4 regions of the Modicisalibacter sp. MOD 31.J genome follow, and region 4 is predicted to be linked to each of the others. Evidence: predicted binding sites of a transcription regulator. Region 4 holds the regulator's gene; each other region holds the start of a gene.
The links. The regulator FNR, encoded in region 4, switches genes on or off when oxygen is low (the NO sensors DNR and NnrR bind a similar motif). The targets are predictions, from matches to a motif close to TTGATNTANATCAA.
Positions count from the first base shown of each region.

Region 1: a site for FNR is predicted at 2,738-2,751, ahead of KGR00_RS20970 (DUF427 domain-containing protein). Genes of this name have one in related genera too.
Region 2: a site for FNR is predicted at 2,768-2,781, ahead of KGR00_RS07100 (bifunctional enoyl-CoA hydratase/phosphate acetyltransferase). Genes of this name have one in related genera too.
Region 3: a site for FNR is predicted at 2,872-2,885, ahead of KGR00_RS05620 (DnaJ C-terminal domain-containing protein). Genes of this name have one in related genera too.

Region 1 is NZ_JAGXFF010000006.1:246,620-251,848, reverse strand. Features, by position in the region: gene KGR00_RS20985 (restriction endonuclease) at 58-681, opposite strand; gene KGR00_RS20980 (hypothetical protein) at 930-1,103, opposite strand; gene KGR00_RS20975 (DUF2971 domain-containing protein) at 1,121-2,068, opposite strand; gene KGR00_RS20970 (DUF427 domain-containing protein) at 2,306-2,650, opposite strand; gene KGR00_RS20965 (GNAT family N-acetyltransferase) at 2,815-3,258, opposite strand; gene KGR00_RS22470 (hypothetical protein) at 3,360-3,494, opposite strand; gene KGR00_RS20960 (TetR/AcrR family transcriptional regulator) at 3,533-4,147, opposite strand; gene KGR00_RS20955 (NAD(P)-dependent oxidoreductase) at 4,258-5,229, shown strand, end outside.
Region 2 is NZ_JAGXFF010000002.1:328,987-334,215, forward strand. Features, by position in the region: gene KGR00_RS07090 (DUF1338 domain-containing protein) at 1-483, opposite strand, end outside; gene KGR00_RS07095 (acetate/propionate family kinase) at 569-1,744, opposite strand; gene KGR00_RS07100 (bifunctional enoyl-CoA hydratase/phosphate acetyltransferase) at 1,741-2,688, opposite strand; gene KGR00_RS07105 (GrxA family glutaredoxin) at 2,844-3,119, opposite strand; gene KGR00_RS07110 (inositol monophosphatase family protein) at 3,253-4,077, opposite strand; gene KGR00_RS07115 (response regulator transcription factor) at 4,166-4,702, opposite strand; gene KGR00_RS07120 (ATP-binding protein) at 4,737-5,229, opposite strand, start outside.
Region 3 is NZ_JAGXFF010000002.1:38,942-44,170, reverse strand. Features, by position in the region: gene KGR00_RS05635 (RnfABCDGE type electron transport complex subunit B) at 1-912, shown strand, start outside; gene nth (endonuclease III) at 909-1,547, shown strand; gene KGR00_RS05625 (chaperone modulator CbpM) at 1,544-1,852, opposite strand; gene KGR00_RS05620 (DnaJ C-terminal domain-containing protein) at 1,856-2,800, opposite strand; gene KGR00_RS05615 (ExeM/NucH family extracellular endonuclease) at 3,028-5,229, shown strand, end outside.
Region 4 is NZ_JAGXFF010000005.1:225,937-231,165, forward strand. Features, by position in the region: gene KGR00_RS17870 (sulfite exporter TauE/SafE family protein) at 1-689, shown strand, start outside; gene hemN (oxygen-independent coproporphyrinogen III oxidase) at 760-2,172, shown strand; gene fnr (fumarate/nitrate reduction transcriptional regulator Fnr) at 2,272-3,015, shown strand; gene ttcA (tRNA 2-thiocytidine(32) synthetase TtcA) at 3,098-3,952, opposite strand; gene KGR00_RS17890 (hypothetical protein) at 4,042-4,263, opposite strand; gene KGR00_RS17895 (3'-5' exonuclease) at 4,299-4,916, opposite strand; gene KGR00_RS17900 (putative nucleotidyltransferase substrate binding domain-containing protein) at 4,967-5,229, opposite strand, start outside.

The sequences.
Region 1 (5,229 bases), on a different contig from region 4:
CCGTGCTCTGCGGAAATTTAGGAGCGTCAGCGAGTAAATTTTCCGCAGAGCACCTTGTTAGCTTTCTTGATCAAAGACAAAGTCATTAGATTTAATAAATTGAATAAACTCATTTATCATTTTCACGTTCTCTTTGTGCCCATAATTATTTAACAAATAAAAGCCAACCTCCTCGAACTCATTGCTCATATAGGAGGTGCTTGAGTCACCGCACTCGTAAAAGTATATTGAGTCAGATTGTTTAATAAGCCCTGGAAACCTTGACGATATTTTGACTAGATTGCGATTAACCTCTCTCTTAAGGTCCAGCTCTTCCCAGACTACAACTTCAAAGCTATACTCACTCTTTACACTATTAATCCAATCTTTTAGATCAGCTGTAAAAGTGTCAGAAATTGCAAACAATAGATAATCAACACCATGTTCTCTTGCGGCATTAAACGTCTCTGTTAACTCACTTTTAGTGACTTTCTTTTTGGTATACCTCTTACACTGACATAGCCATTTTTGGTTTACGGTCTTCCCACGAAATGGGCTAAAGCTTTTCTCTGCAAGGATATCCCTACCTCTATCACCACCACTTTTTCCGTACCATTCCAAGTTATGGAAGTCGTTTTCCTCAAGAAGTAAATAGCAAAGCTCCTCAAACTCTTCAGGAGTGACATTTTCCCAATTGATCATTTAATCTCCTATAGAAGCTAACGCCGTGGTAATGGGCGTCAACGGAGCGCAGCGTAGTTGGCGTCCCGTTGACCACCTTGTTAAATGCCCTGGTTGACGCTTGTTCAGTTGTTAATCGCATATATTTTTTCGACTTCTTCAGGATCAAGCTTTAACAACGCGACTTCCACTTCGGTTAGTGAATGCTTTGGATTAAAGTACATAGTGTGTACCTCACCCTTTGCAGCTTCCTTCACAGTCTTGTCATGCTAATCTAGGTCACACTCTTCGGTGACATAGTCGTCAATAAAATCGAAAAGTTCATAGTCCTCTACGCTGACTGCAACAGCCCCGTATTGATCTAGTCCGATTTCGATATGCGGCAGTATTTTCTTCATGGCATTTAACGCTCCGCTAATGTGCGCCGCCTGCGGGGTCACCATTGAGCGGCTTGTTAGCACTAGCCTCGATATGGGACGTCAGACTTTATCACTCTGACCCCCTCATACCCCTTGCAGGTAAGGTATTCTTTAATACTTTTAGCGGTCATATCTTGATTTACAGCAGGGCCAACTCTAATCTCAGTAATGGGCAACTTATTTGTACCCAGATGCTTTTCAAAAGATTCATTGTAAATATCCTTTGAAGTTATATATGGAATAATACAATCTTTGCCAACTCTATGCTTTACCCCCTGAAAGTGATGTAAATGGCTACTAGATACTGCCATTCTAATTTCTTGTTCCGATGCATATTCGGAGTGCTTAAAGTTAATGAACTCTAAGGCTAAGTGCTTCGCTAATTGATCGCTCCAGTCCTCAATATCTATCGGGTTTCCGTACTCTAGATCTACAATGTACTCTTTTCTGTAGCGCCTAATTGTACGCAGTATTAGCTTTATTTTTTCACTGTCGTTGTAAAGGACTTTGCTAACCGAAAGTATTGGCATTGCAAAAAAGTGGCTTAGGGACTTTCTTGTGTTATCAAAAGTTATTGATAATCCTTGCCCGTTCCCTCCATAAGATCGCCACTGGTCGAGACTATCAGGTTTTTTGGAAAAGGAGCATACATAGTATGGTTCCTCGCAAAAGTTCTCTAGCTGCGAGACTGTTTCTAGCAATATGTCTTTAAAATGACTGTACGCTTTCTTTCCTGCTAGTTTTTTTAGCAGATTATTCGTGAGCTTTCTGCCATTCTCGAATTCCTCCGTATCATTTAAAAACCGATGATCTGATAGCCAGAACCCACCAGATTCTACAATCCCAAACAACCCAGCAAGATCTGTATAGTGACTGATTGTTTCTCCTGTATAGAAAAATAAATCTATGTCGAAGTGTTTTGGAGACCCTCTGTTAAACTGAGCCCTTAAGAAGCCAAAGGTACATTCCTTTGGATCGCTGATTTCCATGGTTTGTTATTCCTTAAGTGCTAACAGGTATTAGACAGCACGCTCGTTTATTGACTTGAACGCACACGCGCGTTCAACAATGTTATACCGCACGCCGCTTTCCCCATAATATACTGAAAAATCGACACATTAAGTATAGCTTGGCTGTATAACACCAATCATAGTGCCGGCTGCATAACACCGATGAACGTGCAGGCCGCCTTTTCCAGCATGGCCGCTTTGGGTCGATAGCGGTCGTCACTCCACAAGCTCCATCACCTTCCTGGCATCAAACGCCAGCCGCCCAGTAATCGCCTGCATTTCGTCAATCGGCCGTTCATAGCTCCAGGCCACATCGGCGATATCGGGCAGAGAGTAATAAGTGCTATCGCCCTTGAACGGGCAGTGGGTGACGGTGGAGGAAATCGAAAGCTTCGCCATATCCACATCCTCTTTCGGGATGTAGTGGCGGTGTGGATAGCCTTTCTCGCGCAGCTCAATGGCATTGCGGGTATCGGCGATCAGCGTGTCGTCAGCAAGGATGCGGACCCGCCGAGAATGCGGATGCAGGGTAATGCGGGGTTCAGTGGTGCGGTCGGCCATCGGCAGTCCCCTGCTGGTGGGCTGATATCTCAGCCTATAACGAGGGATTCAGAATGCCACCGCCTGAAGCCAATTTCACTTAGGCTTTTGATCTAGGTCAGTCTCATGAGAATCGTCTGATCAGCATCTACCTAGGTGTGCGGTCCTCTTGCTGACGTGGTACGTCACGGCGTGTTCACGAGTTCCATATGCAGCAATGGGTAGGGCTTCCCCAGTCCATCGAGCGGTGAGCGGTCTCTAACGACAAACCCCTTGTGCTGGTAGAAGCCCAGCGCCTGTGGGTTCTGTTCGTTGACATCTACCCGGGTGGCACCCTTGGCAGTTACCGCGTCATCCAGCAGCAAGGTGCCGATGCCTTTGCCGCGCGCATGCGGTGCGATGAACAGCATCTCGATATTGCCGTCGTGAACGCCACAGAAACCCAGGATGTCACCTCTCCCGTCTTTGACGCAGGTTAAATCGACGGCGCCAAAATACTGCTCGTAAATCAGTGGCTTCAGCTCCAGCAGGTCCTGTTCGCGCAAGAAATCATGCGTTGCCCTGACCGATGCCTCCCAGACATTCAGCAGCTCACGATAGTCTGCTTTCCCTGCGCTCTCGACCTTCATCAAACACTCACTATTTGCGTCATGTATGGCTACCGCGCCTATAAAAGACGCCATGCCGCTTGCCAGTGTCAAATCATGAAGGTGGAACACGGGCACGCGGATCATGCCTCCCCCAGGAACTGACCCGCGAATGCCTGGAACACGGGCGTCTCGTAGCCGCAGCGCCACAGCAGGCGCGTGGTGAGGGTGCCCATCGCCGGCGTGGCCAGGCCGTCCGCCACGCGGCTGACGTCCATCACCAACAGGCGCCGAGTATGGGCCGCTAAACGAACCCTCAGGGCGTGGCCTGAATACCGCCTCGTATCAGTGAGGCAAACGTTGCCGCCGCTTCGGCCTCGCTGCAGCTGCCCCGCACCATTGCCGCCGAAATCGCATCCCCCGCGCCGATCAAGGCGATGCAGCGCCGGTCGAGCTCCGCGTCGGGCAGGGCGGAATAGGGCTTCAGCGCGGCCGCGAACAGCTGGACATAGTTGTCGAGCAGTTCCTGGTAGACCGTCTCTTTGTCTTCACTCCCCGTCAGCGCGGCCCCGATGGCATGCCACTCACCGCTGGTATCGGCATGGCAGTGCACGTGGGCCGCCGCCAGCAGCGAGGCGGTTTCCTCGAGGCTTCGCTCCTCGCTCGTCAACGTCTCGCGAAGCGCATCCGATTGCCGGCGGTCGATCAACTTGTACAGCTCGATCAACAGCGTCGAGCGCGTGCCGAAATGGTCGTAGGCGACCGGCTTGGAAACCCCGGCACGCGCCGCCAGGTGACCCAGCGTGAGCCGATCCGCCCCTTCTTCCCGCACGATGCGCTGTGCCGTATCCAGCAGCTGGCGGCGCCGTTCGGGCCCGGAAAGCCGCCGCTGCCCCGTTGCCTCTCTTGTCTCGCGTGTCGTGCGCTTCACGGCCCACCCTTTCCTTCGTGTTTTGGCATGTTGAAAACCTACCATGAGTAGGCTAGCGTCACCACAACCTACTCATGGTAGGTTTTATTCATTCGACTCGGAGACTTCTCATGTCAGCCGCTCCCCTACTGCTCATCGGTGGTACCGGCATCGTCGGCCGCCACACCGCACGCTTGCTGCGCGACGCCCACCCGGACATCCCCTTGCTGATCGGCGGTCGCGATCTGGCCAAGGCGCAACGCGCGGCCGCCGACATCGGCAACGCCGAAGGCACGACGGTCGATCTCGCTGCCGATGATCTCGGACTCGGCGGACGCCCCATCGGGGCCATCACGATCTTCTTCACGGACACGACCGTCGCCGCTTTGCGCTTCGCCCAGCGACACGGCGTGCCTTACATCAGCATCTCCCCCGCCATGCACGAAACCGGGCCCGAGGTTGCGGCCTACATGCATCGGCCGAACGCCGCACCGGTGGTCCTGGGGACCGAATGGCTGGTCGGCGCGACGACGATTCCCACGCTCGAGTTCGCCAGGGCGTTCCGTCATGTCGACGCGGTTCGCCTCGGCGCCGTGCTGGATGAGCAGGACGAAGGCGGCCCCGCCTCCTTCGACGACCTGGAGCGCCAGACACAGGCCCTTCCCGCCGTGCAGGTGCGCCGGCAGGGCGCCTGGGTCTGGCGCCAGGGCGAGGATCTCGCGGCCACCTTACACGCCGCCGACGGCACGGCGATGGACGCCACGGCCCTGTCACCCCATGACGTGTTCGGCCTCGCCACCGCCACCGGCGCGCCGAACGTCGAGTTCAACCTGGCCATCGGGGTCAGTTCCAGCCGCCGTCGTGGCGAGCCGATGTCCACCGAGATCCTGATCGAACTCGCCGGGGAGGACCACGCCGGGCAACCGCGGCGCTCACGCCATGCGGTGATCCATCCCGAGGGACAGATGCCGCTGACGGGGCTGGGTGTCGCCCTGGTGCTCGAACGCCTTCTCGGGCTCGACGGCAAGCCGCCCACACCGGCCGGGCTCTACTTTCCGTACCAGTTGCTCGAGCCGGCGGGCTACCTGGAACGGTTCCGCCAG
Region 2 (5,229 bases), on a different contig from region 4:
GCCGACATGATGCAGGCGTGGCCCCAGCGCCGCCAGCCAGGCGGCGAGCGGGTGGGCCTGGTGGAGCATCCGGTAGGTCGCCCAGTCGGGCATCGGCCACGGACGCCCGCGACAGAGCAGGTTCTGCCCCTTGCAGTCGGCGGGATGGGCATCGCCCACCAGGCTCTCGAGACGGCGGCGCGGTTCGCGGGTCAGGGTCCCGGGCTGAAGTTCGACCAGCAACAGCCAGGCGCCGTTGTCGGCGGGGGACAGGCAGGTCACCAGCACGCCGCGGTCGGCCATGGCGTACTGTCCGGCCCGTCGATAGCCGAAATGGCCGAGCGTGGGCAACAGTGTCTCGGTGCTGAAGGGCCCCTGGTTGAGGGTCACCAGGGCGAGGTACTCCGCGGCGGGCGCATCGACCCACAGGTCGAGCGCCCCGAGGTCGGGGTGCAGGTGGACATAGTCCAGCCACAATTGCTGCAGGAACTCGTCGCGTTGCATCGGTGGTGCTCTCCCAGGCGGTGCCTTGACCAGTATAGGTGCTGGGAGTCGCAGCGCTTTCAACGCCCGCGAGGCTGTCCCGGGCTCAGCATGAGGCGGCCGACCCGGTGTCGAGGCAGTCGATCGTTGAACGCTGAATTTCGGCTTCCTCGTCGGCCGCCATGATGGCGACCGCCGGTCCGCTGCCGCGGTCGAGGCGTTCGGCATGACGGGCATTGGCCGCTTCGTCGATATCCACGCCCAGCCAGCCCAGGCCCGCGCAGATCGCCTGGCGGATCGGCGCGGCATGCTCGCCGACACCGGCGGTGAACACCAGCGCATCCAGTCCGCCGAGCAGGGCGACGAGCGCTCCCGTCTCGCGAATCACGCGCTGCACGAACAACTCGATCGCTTCTCTCGCCGGCGGTGCCGGGCTCTCGAGCAGGTCGCGCATGTCGTCGGAGATCCCCGAGACGCCGTAGAGCCCGCTGTCGTGATAGAGCATGTGCTCGACCTCGGCGGCGCTCCAGCCCCGGGATTGCATCAGGTAGAGGATGACCCCCGGGTCGAGACTGCCGGCGCGTCGGCCCATCACCAGCCCATCCAGGGCGGTGAAGCCCATCGAGGTCGCCTGACTTCGGCCGTCGCGCAGGGCGCACAGGCTGCAGCCATGGCCCAGGTGAGCGACGATCACCCGCCCGCGGCCGCGCTCGCCGAGCCGTTCGGGAAGCCGGCGCGCGGTGTGGGCGTAGGAGAGCCCGTGAAAGCCGTAACGCAGGATGCCCTCGTCGGTCAGCCGTCGCGGCAGGGCAAAGCATTGATTGACCCAGGGCTGGGTACGATGGAAGGCGGTGTCGAAACAGGCCACCTGGGGCAGTGTCGGCCAGCGTTCGTGCAACTGCTCGATGATCGTCAGGGCGTGGGGTTGATGCAGGGGGGCCAGCGGAATCAACGCCTTGAGCCGTTCGATCACCTCGCGATCGATGCGCCGGGGCGCGGCGAAGTCGCGCCCGCCATGCACGACGCGATGGCCGACCGCCGTGAGCGGCGTGCCTTCGAGCACCGCGTTGACCCAGTCGAGCAGCGGGGCGACGACTGCCTCGTGCCCGCGGCCCTCGACGCGGAACGCGTGCGCGCTGGCTTCACCGGTATCGAGCGTGAGTCGAGGCGCGTCGTTGATGCGTTCGATCTGGCCCCGGGCCAGCGCCGCGTCGGCGTCGAACAGGGCGAACTTGAGCGATGACGAGCCGGCGTTGATGACCAGGATCGGGGAGCGGCTCATGGCGACGCCTCATGGTGAACGACCAGGCAGGCCAGCGCCGCGGAAGCCAGGCGGGCGGCGATGTCATCGCTGCGGCTGGTAAGCATGATCGGCACCCGGGCGCCCATCACCAGTCCGGCGGCCTGGGCGTCGGCCAGGTGGATGAGCAGCTTGGCGATCATGTTGGCGGCCTCGAGATCGGGCGCCACCAGGATGTCGGCCTGGCCGGCGACGTCCGATGTCAGCCCCTTGGTGCGCGCGGCCTCGACCGACACGGCGTTGTCGATGGCCAGCGGGCCGTCGAGATCGCCGCCGCTGATCTGGCCGCGCTGGCTCATCTTGCACAATGCCGCGGCCTCCACGGTCGAGGGGATGCGGGGGTTGACGGTCTCCACCGCCGAGAGGATCGCCACGCGCGGGCGGGCGAGCCCCAGGGCGTGGGCGAGCTCGATGGCGTTCTGGATGATGTCGCGCTTGGCGGCGAGGTCGGGCTGGATATGCAGGGCGCCGTCGGTGATCAGCAACGGGCGCGGGTAGCTGGCGACGTCGAGGGCGTAGATGTGGCTCATCTGGCGCTCGGTACGCAGACCGGCCTCGTGGGCGAGGACGGCACTCATCAGTTCATCGGTGTGCAGCGCGCCCTTCATCAGCGCGCGGGCGTCGTCCTTGGCGGCCAGCGCCACGGCCGTCTCCGCCGAGGCATGGCTGTGCGGCGTGTCGACGATGGTCAGGCCCGCCAGCGACTCGCCGAGGGCCTCGGCGGTGCTCTCGATTCGCGTGCGCGGGCCGACCAGCAGCGGTTCGATCAGGCCCTGGTGCCAGGCGGCCAGGGCGCCGCCCAGCGAGGGGGCGTCGCAGGGGTGGACCACCGCGGTGCGGATGGCCGGATAACCGCGGGTCGCCTCGATCAACTGGCGGTGGCGATCGGCGACGCCGGCAGGGCTCGGGGGCGTTTCGGGTGCCATGGGCTGGCCTCCTGGCAAGACGAGGATCATCCGACTTTAGGCCGGGGCCGGAACCGGCGCCAGCGGCATTGCGAGACCCTTGATCTGCATCAGCCCGTGGGTGCCAACGCAGACGCCGGCCCTGGGGGCCGGCGTTGCGGTATTGCCGATGGCGGTCAGTTGACCGGCGATTCGGGCATCAACTGGTTGTCGCGAACGTATTGGTCGAACTCGGTGAAGCCGCCGATGTGGGTCTGGTCGACGAAGATCTGCGGCACGGTTTCCACCGGCTTGCCGATGGTCTTCTCCATGTCGGCCTTGGTGATGCCTTCCTCGTGGATGTCGATGTACTTGTAGCTGAAGTCGTCGCGCAGGTTGCTCAGCTGGTCGGCGAGCTCCTTGGCGCGAACGCAGAACGGGCAACCGGGACGTCCGAAGATGACGGTAAGCATGCAATCTCCTGTCGGTGAAACCTGAATTCGTTGGCGGTCAACGGCGACGTTGCGCCCATTGTTCCGCAATCCGACCCTGGGCGCCAATAGCGTCTGGCTACGCGGGCCATTGCGGGCTGCTATAGGATGTGGCTCAGCGCGTGGCGGCCTGCGGGTCCTCGTCGGCACGCTGCAGCAGCTTGCGTAGCGCGACGTAGATGTCCGGGGCGGCCGCGACGATGTGTTCGCCGTAGAGCTCCTCCGGGATGCCGGTCGGGCAGGGGTAGACGTGCCCGGTGCGGGCGCCGCTCTCGCGAGCGATCAGCAACCCGGCGGCGAAGTCCCACGGCGAGACGCTCTCGTAGTAGGCGTCGATCCGGCCGCTTGCCACGTTGCACAGGTCGAGCGCGGCGGAGCCGCAGCGGCGCGCGTCCTGACACTGTTGCATGACCGCCGCGAACCGGCGCAGCAGCGGCGTGCGGCCATCGAGGCGATAGGGAAAGCCGGTGGCGATCACGCTGCGCTCGAGCTTGCTGGCCAGGCTGGCGCGGATGCGCTGTCCGTTGCGCTGGGCCCCGTCGCCGCGGATCGCCGTGAAGGTCTCGTCGAGAAAGGGCGCATGGACGACGCCGATCTGGACCTTGCCGTCGAGCGCCCAGGCGATCGACACCGCGACATGCGGCAGGCCACGGGCGAAGTTGACCGTGCCGTCGATCGGGTCGACGACCCACAGCGGGCCGCCCTGGCCGAGCGTCTCGCGGTCGGGGGCGAGCTCCTCGCTGAGCCGCGTCTCGCCGGGAAAGTGTGCCTCGAGGCGTTCACCGATCAGGCGGTCGACGGCGACGTCGGCATCGGTCACCAGCTCGCTGCCTTTCTTGTAGCGCTGCTCGAAGTTCTGACGCTCGCGGGCCTGGCGGATCTCTTGCCCGGCCTCTTCGGCGATCCGTGTCGCGATGGCGAGCCGCTCGGCAAGCTGCATTGGGCCTCCTGGATGCAGAGTGGGGTAGCGTGAAGGCCTCTCAGTCTAGCATCGCCGCGCCGCTGGCCCCAGCCGGTGCGGGCGGCGATCAGCGCCTTACCGGGCGCTTCTGCAGCTTGCGTTGCAGGGTCCGGCGGTGCATGCCCAGCGCCCGGGCGGTGGCGGAGATGTTGCCGTCGTGCTCCTGCAGGACCTTCTGGATGTGCTCCCAGGTCACGCGGTTGATCGACGGCGGGTTGTCGGCGATATCGATGTCGGGGTCGCCGCCGTCGCGATCGAAGGCGGCGAGCACCTCGTCGGCGTCGACCGGCTTGCACAGATAGTTGACCGCGCCGAGCTTGATCGCCTCCACGGCGGTGGCGATGCTCGAATAGCCGGTCAGGACCACCACGCGGCAGTCCGGCACGATCGCCAGCAGGTCGGGCAGCAGCTTGAGTCCCGAGGAGTGCTCCAGCTTGAGGTCCAGCGTCGCCAGGTCGGGTGGCGAGCGACGCGCCAGGGCGAGGGCCTGTTCCTCGTCCGCGGCGATGAGCACCTCGTAGCCGCGGCGGCTCAGCGCGCGCTCCATGACATGGCAGAACATCTCGTCGTCGTCGACGATCAGCAGGCGTTCCGGTGTGGGCATAGCGTCTTCCCCTCGTGGATGGTCGATGGCCGCGTCATTCGCCGGCGATCAGCCGGGGCAGCTTGACTTCGGTCAGGGTGCCGCCCTCTTCGTGATTGTAAAGGCTCACGCCGCCGCCGAAACGGTTGATGGTGGCGTGGGTCAGGAACAGGCCGATGCCCATGCCCTTGCTCTTGGTCGAAATGAAGGTCTCGCCGAGCTGGTCGGCGATCGACATCGCCACGCCGGGGCCGTGGTCGCGGATGTCGATGATCACCTCGTCGTTGTTCCAGTCGAGGCTGATGACGATGCCCTCGGGGTTGGCGTCAGCGGCGTTGTTGAGCAGGTTCATCAGCGCCTGCTCGAGGGTGGAGTCGACCGCCAGCATCGGCGTGCCGCGCTTGCCGAGGATCTCGATCTGATGGGTGACGTCCGGGCGCAGCACCAGCCAGCGCTGGATCACCCCCTCGAGCCAGGCCTGGGCGGGGCGCGAGCTGGGCTCGGCGAGACGCCGCCGGTCGGCATTGGCGACCAGGTTCTGCAGGCGC
Region 3 (5,229 bases), on a different contig from region 4:
GGACACGCCGGCTGTCGCCCCTATGCCGAAGCCATCGCCGAGGGCGAAGCGATCAACAAGTGCCCGCCGGGGGGCGAGCGGACCCTGCGGCGGCTGGCCGACCTCACCGGTCAGCCGGCGACACCGCTGGAACGCCCGGCCGAGTCGCCGCAGGTCGCCGTGATCCGCGAGGAAGAGTGCATCGGTTGCACCAAGTGCATTCAGGCCTGCCCGGTGGATGCGATTCTCGGTGCCGCCAAGCGCATGCACACCGTCATCGCGGGCGAATGCACCGGCTGCGAACTGTGCGTGGCGCCCTGCCCGGTGGACTGCATCGACATCGTCCCCCATCCCGACTGGCTGGTGGCCGGGACGAGCGCCGCGCAGGATGCCTTTCTGGCGCGTCGCGCCGAGCTCGGCCGCCACCGTCACGCGGCCCGCGAGCGTCGCCTCGCCGAGCAGGCCGAAGCGCGCCGCGCACGCCGTCAGGCGATGCGCTCGCACGCGGCCTCCCCCCGGCCGGCCCCGGCACGCGATACGGCGCCCGATGTGCAGACGCTGAAGACCACCCGCGCGACACTGACGGCAGCCATCAAGCGCCTCGAGCGGCAGCACCGGCAGACCGACGACGCCCAGGCCGGCGACATCGAGCGGCGACTCGCCGAGTATCGCGAGCGTCTGGCAACGGTGGAGCGCCAGCTTGCCGACGGCGCAGCGCCCGCCGCCACGGGCCAGGCCCATCGCCGGCGCATGGCGATCAACGCCGCCGAACAGGCCCTGCGCCGCGCCCGCGCGCAGCTCGCCCACGCCGAGCGCCAGGGGGACGAGACCGCCATCGTCGCGGCCCGCGAGCAATGCGAACAGGCCCGCACGATGCGTGACGCCGCCCGTGAAGAACGCATCGCCCCCTCTCCCGGTCCCGGAACGTCATGAACGCCCAGAAACGCCACGAAATCTTCGCCCGCCTGCGCGAACACACCCCCGAGCCCACCACCGAACTCGACTGGTCGACGCCGTTCGAACTGCTCGTCGCCGTGCTGCTCTCCGCCCAGGCCACCGACGTCGGTGTCAACAAGGCCTGCGCCCGACTGTTCCCGGTGGCCAACACCCCGCAGGCGATCCTCGACCTGGGGATCGAGGGGCTGAAGGGCTACATCAAGACCATCGGCCTGTACAACACCAAGGCCGAGAACCTGATGAAGACCTGCCGGCTCCTGGTCGACCGGCACGACGGCGAGGTTCCTCAGACCCGCGCCGCGCTGGAAGCCCTCCCCGGCGTCGGTCGCAAGACCGCCAACGTGATCCTCAACACCGCCTTCGGCCAGCCGACCATCGCCGTGGATACGCATATCTTCCGGGTCGCGAATCGCACGCGCATCGCCCCCGGCAAGAACGTCGTCGAGGTCGAACAGAAGCTGCTGCGCCATGTGCCCCGCGAATTTCGCCGCGACGCCCATCACTGGCTGATCCTCCACGGCCGCTACACCTGCGTGGCGCGCAAGCCCCGCTGTGGCAGCTGCGTGATCGAGGATCTGTGTGAATATCCGGACAAGACCGAACCAGTCTAACCACGCCGTTCAACACTGCCCCGGCGCAGTTGCTCGATCTCGTCCATCAGCTCCAGCGCCAGCGCCGCGCCGGGCAGGTTGACCCCCAGATCCTGCTGCAGGCGCAGGGCCACGCGGGCGCGGACCAGATGGCGTCCGCTGAAGCGCCAGCGATGGGGCGCGGGGCCGCTAGGCGTCAGAATGCCCTCGTCGACCAGCTCGACGATCGCCTCGGCATGCACCGCGCAGGCCCGGCTCAGATCGGCCAGGCTCAGTGCGGTCTGCTCCTCGAGAATCTCGCCGGTCACGCTCGATGACTCGCTCATCGCTTATCCTCCCAGCCGGGCGCGGGGTTTGAAGGTGGCGAAGTGCTCGGCCAGACGCCGATAGGCGTCACGATCGGCCTCGCTCTCCAGTTTCGGCTGGACGATCTTCAGCACGACCAGGAAATCGCCGGGCGTCGTCGACGGCAGGCCGCGGCCCTTGAGGCGCAGCCGGCTGCCGTGAGTGGCGTTGGCGGGGATCTTGACCTCCACGCTGCCCTTGGGCGTGGGCACCTTGATCGGCCCGCCCAACGCCGCTTCCCAGGGCGCCACCGGCAGCTCGAGCAGCACGTCGCGCCCCTCCAGGCGATAGAGCAGGTGGGGCCGGAAGACGACCTCGAGATAGAGGTCGCCGGCCCGGCCCTCGCCCATTCCCGGTTCGCCCTGCCCGGCCAGACGGATATGCTGGCCCGGGGCGACCCCCTTGGGGATGGTGACGTTGAGCTTGCGCTCGTGCCAGGTCACCCGTCCGTGTCCCTCGTGCTGCGGCAGGCGCAGGGTGATGACATGACTGGCGCCGCGATAGCTGTCCTCGAGATCGATCTCGATGCGCGCGTGACGGTCCTCGCCATGGGCGTGGAAACCGCCGCGACGTGCCCCCGGCGAAAAGCCGTGACCGAACAGGGTCTCGAAGAAATCGCTGAACCCGCCCATGTCGCCTTCGGTGAAACCACCGCCCGAGAAGGCGAAGCCGGCATCCCAGTCCGGTGGCGGGCGGAACTCCTCGCCCGGCTGCCACTGCCGGCCGAGCTGATCGTAGGCCGCCCGCTTCTCGGGGTCCTTGAGCACTTCGTAGGCTTCGCCCACCTCCTTGAAGCGCTCGCTGGCGTCGGCCTCCTGGCTGACATCCGGGTGATACTTGCGCGCCATTCTGCGATAGGCGCGCTTGATGTCGTCCTGCGAGGCGTCGCGCTCGACGCCCAGAACCCGATAGTAGTCCTTGAATTCCATGTCACCTTCCCGCGCACGGCCCGAGTCGGCCCGGTTTTCACTATCGTGCATCGCCGCCGTCGTGTCGCGCCTTGATGCAGGTCAACGGCCGACGGACCAGCCCGGCGATACAGGCTCGCCAGCCGGCGCCGCGTTCATGTCACTGCAACAGGGTTACAACATTGGCGGCCTAGAGTCCAAAGTGAAGCGTGCACTCCTGATTTCGCCGCGTACACAAGGATTCCGTCATGTCGCTGTTCTCTCTCACCTCGCCCTACCGCTTTCACGACGACGCCACGACGGCCACTTTCGGTGGTGCTTCCTGGCACGGCCAGTGGCTGATCGACGACCTGTTCGAGCGAGTCGAGCGTTTCCTGGACGACCTGTTCGACTGGTGGCACGGCACCCCGGGGGAGACGCCCGCCGAGCCCGCCGCGCCGACCATCCATCTCGCCGAGACGGCCACGCAACGTCTGCCACTGACCGATGACGGTGGCGAGATTCGCGGCGTGGTCGGTGACCCCACCGACCCGGCCCTGACCGAAGGCATCGCCCTGGAGATCGCCGATGCGGATACCGCGCGCCGCGACCTGACGGTGAGCGTCGCAAGCAGCGATCCCAGCGTCGCCCGCGCCGCGCTGGACGACGACGACGTGCTGCGTATCGCCCCGGTGAGCGCCGGCGAGGCCACCATCACGGTGACCGTCGACGACGGCGAGCAAGAGACGCGCTACACGCTGGATTACGCCGCCGCCGACGGCACCGCTACCAACAACGCGGCGCGCTTTCATACCGGCGCCTCGGACACCTCGGCGGCCATCGCGATCGGCGACGGCCTGATCCTGGTCGGCGACGATGAAGACCAGACCCTGCGGCTCTACGACCACGACCGTTCCGGCGCCCCGCTCGAACGCTTCGATCTCGATGCGGCGCTCGGCCTCGAAGACGGCGATGAAGTCGACATCGAATCGGTGGTCGATGCCGGCAACGCTACCTACTACTGGCTCGGCTCGCTGTCCAACGGCGAGCGCTCGATGGTCTTCGGCACGCGCATCACCGGCCACGATGCCGACTCGCTGCAGGTCGAGGTGACCGGGCAGTTCAGCGGCCTCGACGAGGCGGTCATGGGCTGGGCCGCCGACCACCGCCCGGCGCTGGATTTCGACGATTTCGAGGTGGAGGGTTCCGCCTACCGGGATGGCACGCTGTATCTCGGCCTGCGTGCGCCCATCGACAGCGACGGCCGCGCCCTGGTGCTGCCGGTGACCAACGTCGATGCACTGATGGCCGCGGGCAGCGCGGACGAAGCCCGATTCGGCGAGGCGCTCGGGCTCGATCTCGGCGGTCGCACCATTCGCGACATCAAGGCGGTCGGCGACGGTACCTGGCTGGTCAGCGCCGGCCCCGCCAACCCCGGTGACCAGGATGGCGATGACGGCAACGACGACTTCCAGCTCTACCGCTGGGACGGCGCCCACAAGGCCGCTCGGGTCGCCGGCGTGGATCTCGACACCAATGCCGAGGCGACCGGCGGCACCGCCGAGACGCTGAGCGATATCGAGGTCCATGCCGACGGCTCGGTCAGCGTCGATGTCGACTACGACAACGGCACCACCGACTGGTCCGATACCGGCACCGAGTCCAAGGACCTGGACGACGCCATCCAGACCTTCACCTCCTCGACGATCAGTATCGACGCCTTGCCGAGCCTCGCCCCGCAGGCCGGCGACATCGCCTTCACGGCACTCGACGAAAGCGACGCGAGCTTCGGCTTCGTCGCCCTGGAAGCGATCACGCCGGGGGCCGTGCTGGTCTTCGAGAGCGCCGACGGCCGGGTCACCTGGACCGCGCCACAGAAGGGCGTGGCCGCCGGCAGCGTGATCGACACGACCACCCACGCCGACCAATTCGACGGCGCATTCACCCTGTCGCTCGCCGACGGCGTGACGGTCCGCGACGCCGATGGCGCCCCCCTCTATCGGGTCGGCAACAGCGCCGATAACGCTGCCGACCTCACCCTGCCGCCGGACAGTGTGAGCGGTCACTACAGCGGCGCCACGGCGGGGACTGCCGAGGCACTGCGGCAGGAACTGAGCAACGCCGCTGCCTGGCAGGCGGGTGACGCCCCGGACGGCAACCCGGATTTCAGCGTCGCGACCGGCCATGCCCCGCTGGGGGACCCCGAGGCTCGGGATCTCGGCATCGCCGTCAGCGAAATCTGGCCCGGCCAGGCCGGCAGCGATGTCACCGAGGACTGGTTCGAGATCACCAACACCGGCGACTCGACAATCGATTTCGGCCGGACACCGCTCTACTACGACGATGACAGCGCCGATCCCGAAGACGCCGTCCAGGTTCAGGGATTGACGACCCTCGCGCCGGGTGCCACCGCCATCGTGATGGTCGACGGCGACGCCGCGGCGGCCGATGAATTCCGTCAGGCATGGCGT
Region 4 (5,229 bases):
CGCTCGCCGCGGCCTTCATCGTCGGCCTGCTCGGCGGCGCCCACTGCATCGGCATGTGCGGGGGGATCATGAGTGCGCTGAGTTTCGCCGTGCCGCCCAGCCAGCGCAGCCCGCAACGTCTGGCCGGGCTGCTGCTCGGCTACAACCTGGGGCGCATCGCCAGCTACATGCTCGCCGGGGCGCTGGTCGCCACGCTGGGCATGCTGGCCGGCGACGTCCACCGCGTACTGCGTCTGCTGCTGCAGGGGCTCGCCGCCGCGATGCTGATGCTCATGGCGCTCTATCTGGGCGGCTGGTGGCGCGGCCTGAGCCGTGTCGAGGCGCTGGGGCGGCGGCTGTGGCGCCGGCTGGAACCGTTCGGCCGGCGCCTGATGCCGGTGGTCCGCGTGCCCCAGGCGATGGCGCTGGGCGCGGTGTGGGGCTGGTTGCCCTGCGGGCTGGTCTATTCGATGCTCGCCTGGAGCCTCACCGGCGGCGACGCCTGGCGGGGCGCGGCGCTGATGGGGGCGTTCGGCCTGGGCACCCTGCCCGCGCTGCTGGCCACCGGCGCCGCCGCCCATCGACTGGCGATGCTGGTCCGGCATCCGGCGACCCGTACCGTCGCCGCGCTGACGATCCTCGCCTTCGCCCTCTGGCAGGGCTGGCAACTCGCCACGATGCTCGCCGGCGGCCATCCTCACGGCGCTTGATCCAGGTCACGCCGCCTCCCCGACCGGCCACGTACGATGAACGCATCGCCCCCGGTTCGAGAGAGCAGTCATGCCAGCCACCGTCGCCGATCTCCCCGCCGTCACGGCCACGCCTGCCGAACGGGAAGCGGCCCTGATCCGACGCTATGCCCACACCGGGCCGCGTTACACCTCCTACCCGACCGCCCTGGACTTCGCTCCGGGCTTCGGCGCCGAGGCCTATGCTGAGGCCCTCGAGAACAGCAATCGCTCGCAGCGATCGCTGTCGCTCTACGTGCACATCCCCTTCTGCCGGCGGATCTGCTTCTACTGCGCCTGCAACAAGATCGGCGCGCAGGACTCGCGGCGGGCCGATGCCTACCTGAGCCGCCTGGATCGCGAGATGGTGCTGGTCGGCCAACACCTCGACACCCGCCGCGAGGTCCGGCAACTGCACTGGGGTGGCGGTACGCCGACCTTCCTGACGCTCGACCAGATGAGCGATCTGATCGACCGGCTGCACGCCCGCTTCGGGCTGTCGTCCGCGCCGGATCGCGACTACGCCATCGAGATCGACCCCCGCGAGGCCAATGTCCTGACCCTGCGCCATCTTCAGTCGCTGGGCTTCAACCGCATCAGCCTCGGCGTGCAGGACTTCGACATCGAGGTGCAGCGTGCCATCAACCGTGTGCAGCCGCGCCAGTTGACCGAGAACCTGGTCGAGGAGGCCCACCGGCTGGGCTTCTCGTCGCTCAACCTGGATCTGATCGTGGGGCTGCCGCACCAGACCCGCGACAGTTTCGCCGACACCCTGCAGCAGGTGATCAGCCTGGCACCGGCCCGGCTGTCGGTGTTCAACTACGCCCACCTGCCGGCGCGCTTCAAGGCCCAGCGTCGCATCGACCCGGCCACGCTGCCCTCGCCCGAGGAGAAACTGTCGATCCTCGAGGTCACCCGCGCGCTGCTCGACGAGGCCGGCTACGTGCACATCGGCCTGGACCATTTCGCGCGGCCCACGGACAGTCTCGCCGTGGCCCAGCGCGAGGGGCGGCTGCACCGCAACTTCCAGGGTTACACCACCCACGGTGACTGCGATCTGGTAGGGCTCGGCGTCTCGGCGATCAGTCAGATCGACGACAGCTACGCCCAGAACCCGACGCGGCTCGCCGACTACGAGGCGGCGCTCGATGCCGGCCATCTGGCCACTTGCCGCGGACTGCGCCTGACCGCCGACGACCGCCTGCGACAATTTGTCATCCTGCGCCTGATGTGCGACCTCAGCCTCGATCTCGACGCGGTCGGCGAACGCTTCGGCCTCGATGCCACGGCCTATTTCGGCGAGGCCCTGAAACGGCTCGAGAGCGCCGAACGCGACGGCCTGGTGAGGCGTCACGGCAATCGCCTGACAGTCACGCCACTGGGCCAACTGCTGGTGCGCCACCTGGCGATGGCCTTCGATGCCCGCCTGGACGCCAAGGGCGACCGCTACTCCCGGATTCTCTGAGAACAACTATTGAGAAAAACTTTCACGATCATACCCTCGCTATATCACCCATAATGCAACTACCATAGCGAGAGTGCTTCGAAAGACTGGGAGACAACCATGGCGAATTCCGCCCTCCACGTGCGCCGGCCGCGACTTCAGGAAGCGCGTTGCCAGACCTGCAGCTTGAGTTCCCTGTGCCTCCCCCTGGCGCTGGGGACCCAGGAACTGGACAGCTTCGACGCGATCATCCAGCGCCGCGCGCCGCTCAAGAAGGGCGACACGCTGCTGCGCCAGGGCGATCCCTTCACCAGCGTGTTCGCGGTGCGCTCGGGCAGTCTCAAGCAGGTCAGTCACGAGGGCGATGGCGACGACCAGTTGACCAATTTCTACCTGCCCAGCGAACTGGTCGGCCTCGACGGCATCGACGAGCAGCACTACCCCGGCAGCATCATCGCCCTGGAGACCACCACGGTCTGCGAGATCCCCTTCGAGCGTCTCGACCAGCTTTCCGAGGCCCTGCCCGAGTTGCGTACCCAGCTCTATCGCAACATGAGCAAGGAGCTGCGCGACGACCGGCGCATGCTGCGCCTGCTGTCACGCAAGACCGCCGACGAGCGCCTGGCCAGCTTTCTGGTCAACCTGTCGACGCGCTTCCGGCGGCGCGGCTACTCCCCCTACAGTTTTCGCCTGTCGATGGCCCGCGCCGACATCGGCAACTACCTGGGGCTCGCCGTGGAGACCGTCAGCCGGATCATCGGTCGCTTCCAGCAGCAGAAGCTGGTCGACGTCCAGGGGCGCGAAGTCAACATCCTCGACCTCGAGGCCCTGGAGGAAATGGCGGAGGGCTCCGGCTGTCAGTGACAGCCCACTTGGCATTCGCGAAAACACCACGGCCCGCCGAGCATCGGCGGGCCGTGGTGTTTTCGGTCGGGGGTTGTTTCGCTCAGGCTTCGCGTGCCAGCAGATCGAAGGCCTCGATCCGCGAGGCGTTGAGACGCTGCTGCTTGTCCTCGAGCCCCTGGAAATCGAACAGGTCGCGATCGGCGAGCTGTGACGGGGCGACGTTGGTGACCGCCTTGAACATCGTCTCCAGCCGGCCGGGGTGAGTCTTTTCCCAGTCGGCGAGCATCTCCTTGACCACCTGACGCTGCAGGTTGGGCTGCGAGCCGCACAGGTTGCAGGGGATGATCGGGAATTCCATCAGCCGCGCGAACTCGGCGATGTCCGCCTCGCGGCAGTAGGCCAGCGGGCGGATGACGATGTTCTTGCCGTCGTCGGAGAGCAGCTTGGGCGGCATCGACTTGAGGGTTCCGCCGTAGAACATGTTGAGGAACAGCGTCTCGAGGATGTCCTCGCGGTGATGGCCGAGCGCCACCTTGGTGGCGCCGATCTCCTCGGCGAAACCGTACAGCGAGCCACGCCGCAGTCGCGAGCACAACGCGCAGGTGGTCTTGCCCTCCGGGGTCTTCTCCTTGACCACCGAATAGGTGTCGCGCTCGAGGATGTGATAGTCGACGCCGATGCCGTCGAGGTATTCGGGCAGCACGTGTTCGGGGAAACCAGGCTGCTTCTGATCGAGGTTGACCGCCACCAGCGAGAAGTCCACCGGCGCGTTGCGCTGCAGATTACGCAGGATCTCGAGCATGGTGTAGGAGTCCTTGCCGCCGGACAGACACACCATGACCTTGTCGCCGTCGCCGATCATCCCGTAATCGATGATCGCGTTGCCGACCTGGCGACGCAGGCGCTTCTGCAGCTTGTTGAACTCGCGTTTCTGATTACCGGTAAATGCTTGCATGGGTCGTGCGACACGCAGGGAGAAGTGGAAGGCGCGCCTATGCTACCACCCACTCCCGCGACTTGCGATGTCCCGCCGTGGCGGTGCCGTCAGAGGACGTTCAGCAGCATCAGGTAGCGCAGCACCACGCCCGGCAGGATCAGCACGATGCCGATGCGCTGGCAATGGAACTCGCCGCGGTTGAGTCCCAGGCGCCGGCGCCAGAACAGCAGCACGCCGTGCAGGTCCTGGGTGCGTCTCACGTAGCACAGGTTGGCGAGCATCAGGAGCCCGAACCCGGCCACCAGCAGGCCATTCTGCAGCCATTCCATTCGTTCACGTCCTCGCTATCCGGGTTGTCGTTCATTCAGCAGGCTTCCAGGGCCCCCTGCTTCAAGCGCACGTACATCAGGGCGGTGGTCACGGCGTCGCCCAGCGCGGTGTGGCGCTGCATCAACGGCACCCGCAGGGCCCGGGCGACGCTTTCGAACCCCAGGTGCGGCTCGACCTGGGGATGGGTACGGCGCATCCAGCGACGGTACGCCTGGGCCAGATCGACGGTGGCGTTGGGCAGATCGAACCCGAACAGCGGCCGCAACTGACGATTGATCACCGCCACGTCGTAGTCGACGCACCAGCCCAGCAGCGGGCGATTGCCGATGAAGTCGAGCAGGCGTTCCAGGGCATCGCCGAGCGAGACGCCACCGTGGAGGTCGATACCGCGCAGCCCGTGGACCTTGATCGACTCCCCAGTGAGGCTCGCGGGGCGTTCCAGGCGCAGGTCGAGGGCATCGCTGGTGAGCACGCGGCCGTCCTTGATCCTCACCGCGGCCACCGACACCAGATCCGCCGTGCGCGGGTCGAGCCCGGTGGTCTCGCAGTCGATCGCCACCAGTTCGTCGCCGGTGTAGGGGTTGAAGAGCCAGCCGTAGCGGCCGTTGACCTGTCGGCGGCGGTCGGCCGCGCGACGCAGGGATCGAAGCATCACGACACTCCCTTAGCGAGCCACGTCGACATCCGGTTCGACGGGCCTGTTCAGTACTCGAGATGAAAACGTTGGGTCAGGCGCTGCTTGAACTCCTTGACCAGGTGCAGCGCCTCGCGCAGCAGGTCGCGCTCCAGCGACGACAGGCGCTGCACCACCACCCGGTTGGCGCTGTCGAGCGCGCCCGGCGGTTCGTCGAGGCGCGCCAGTTGCTGGGTGAGCCGCAATTCGGCGAACAGCGTCAACGCTTCACCCAGGTCCTCGGCGAAGCGCGCCTCCAGATGACCCTCGTCGGCCAGCGCCTCGAGCCGGG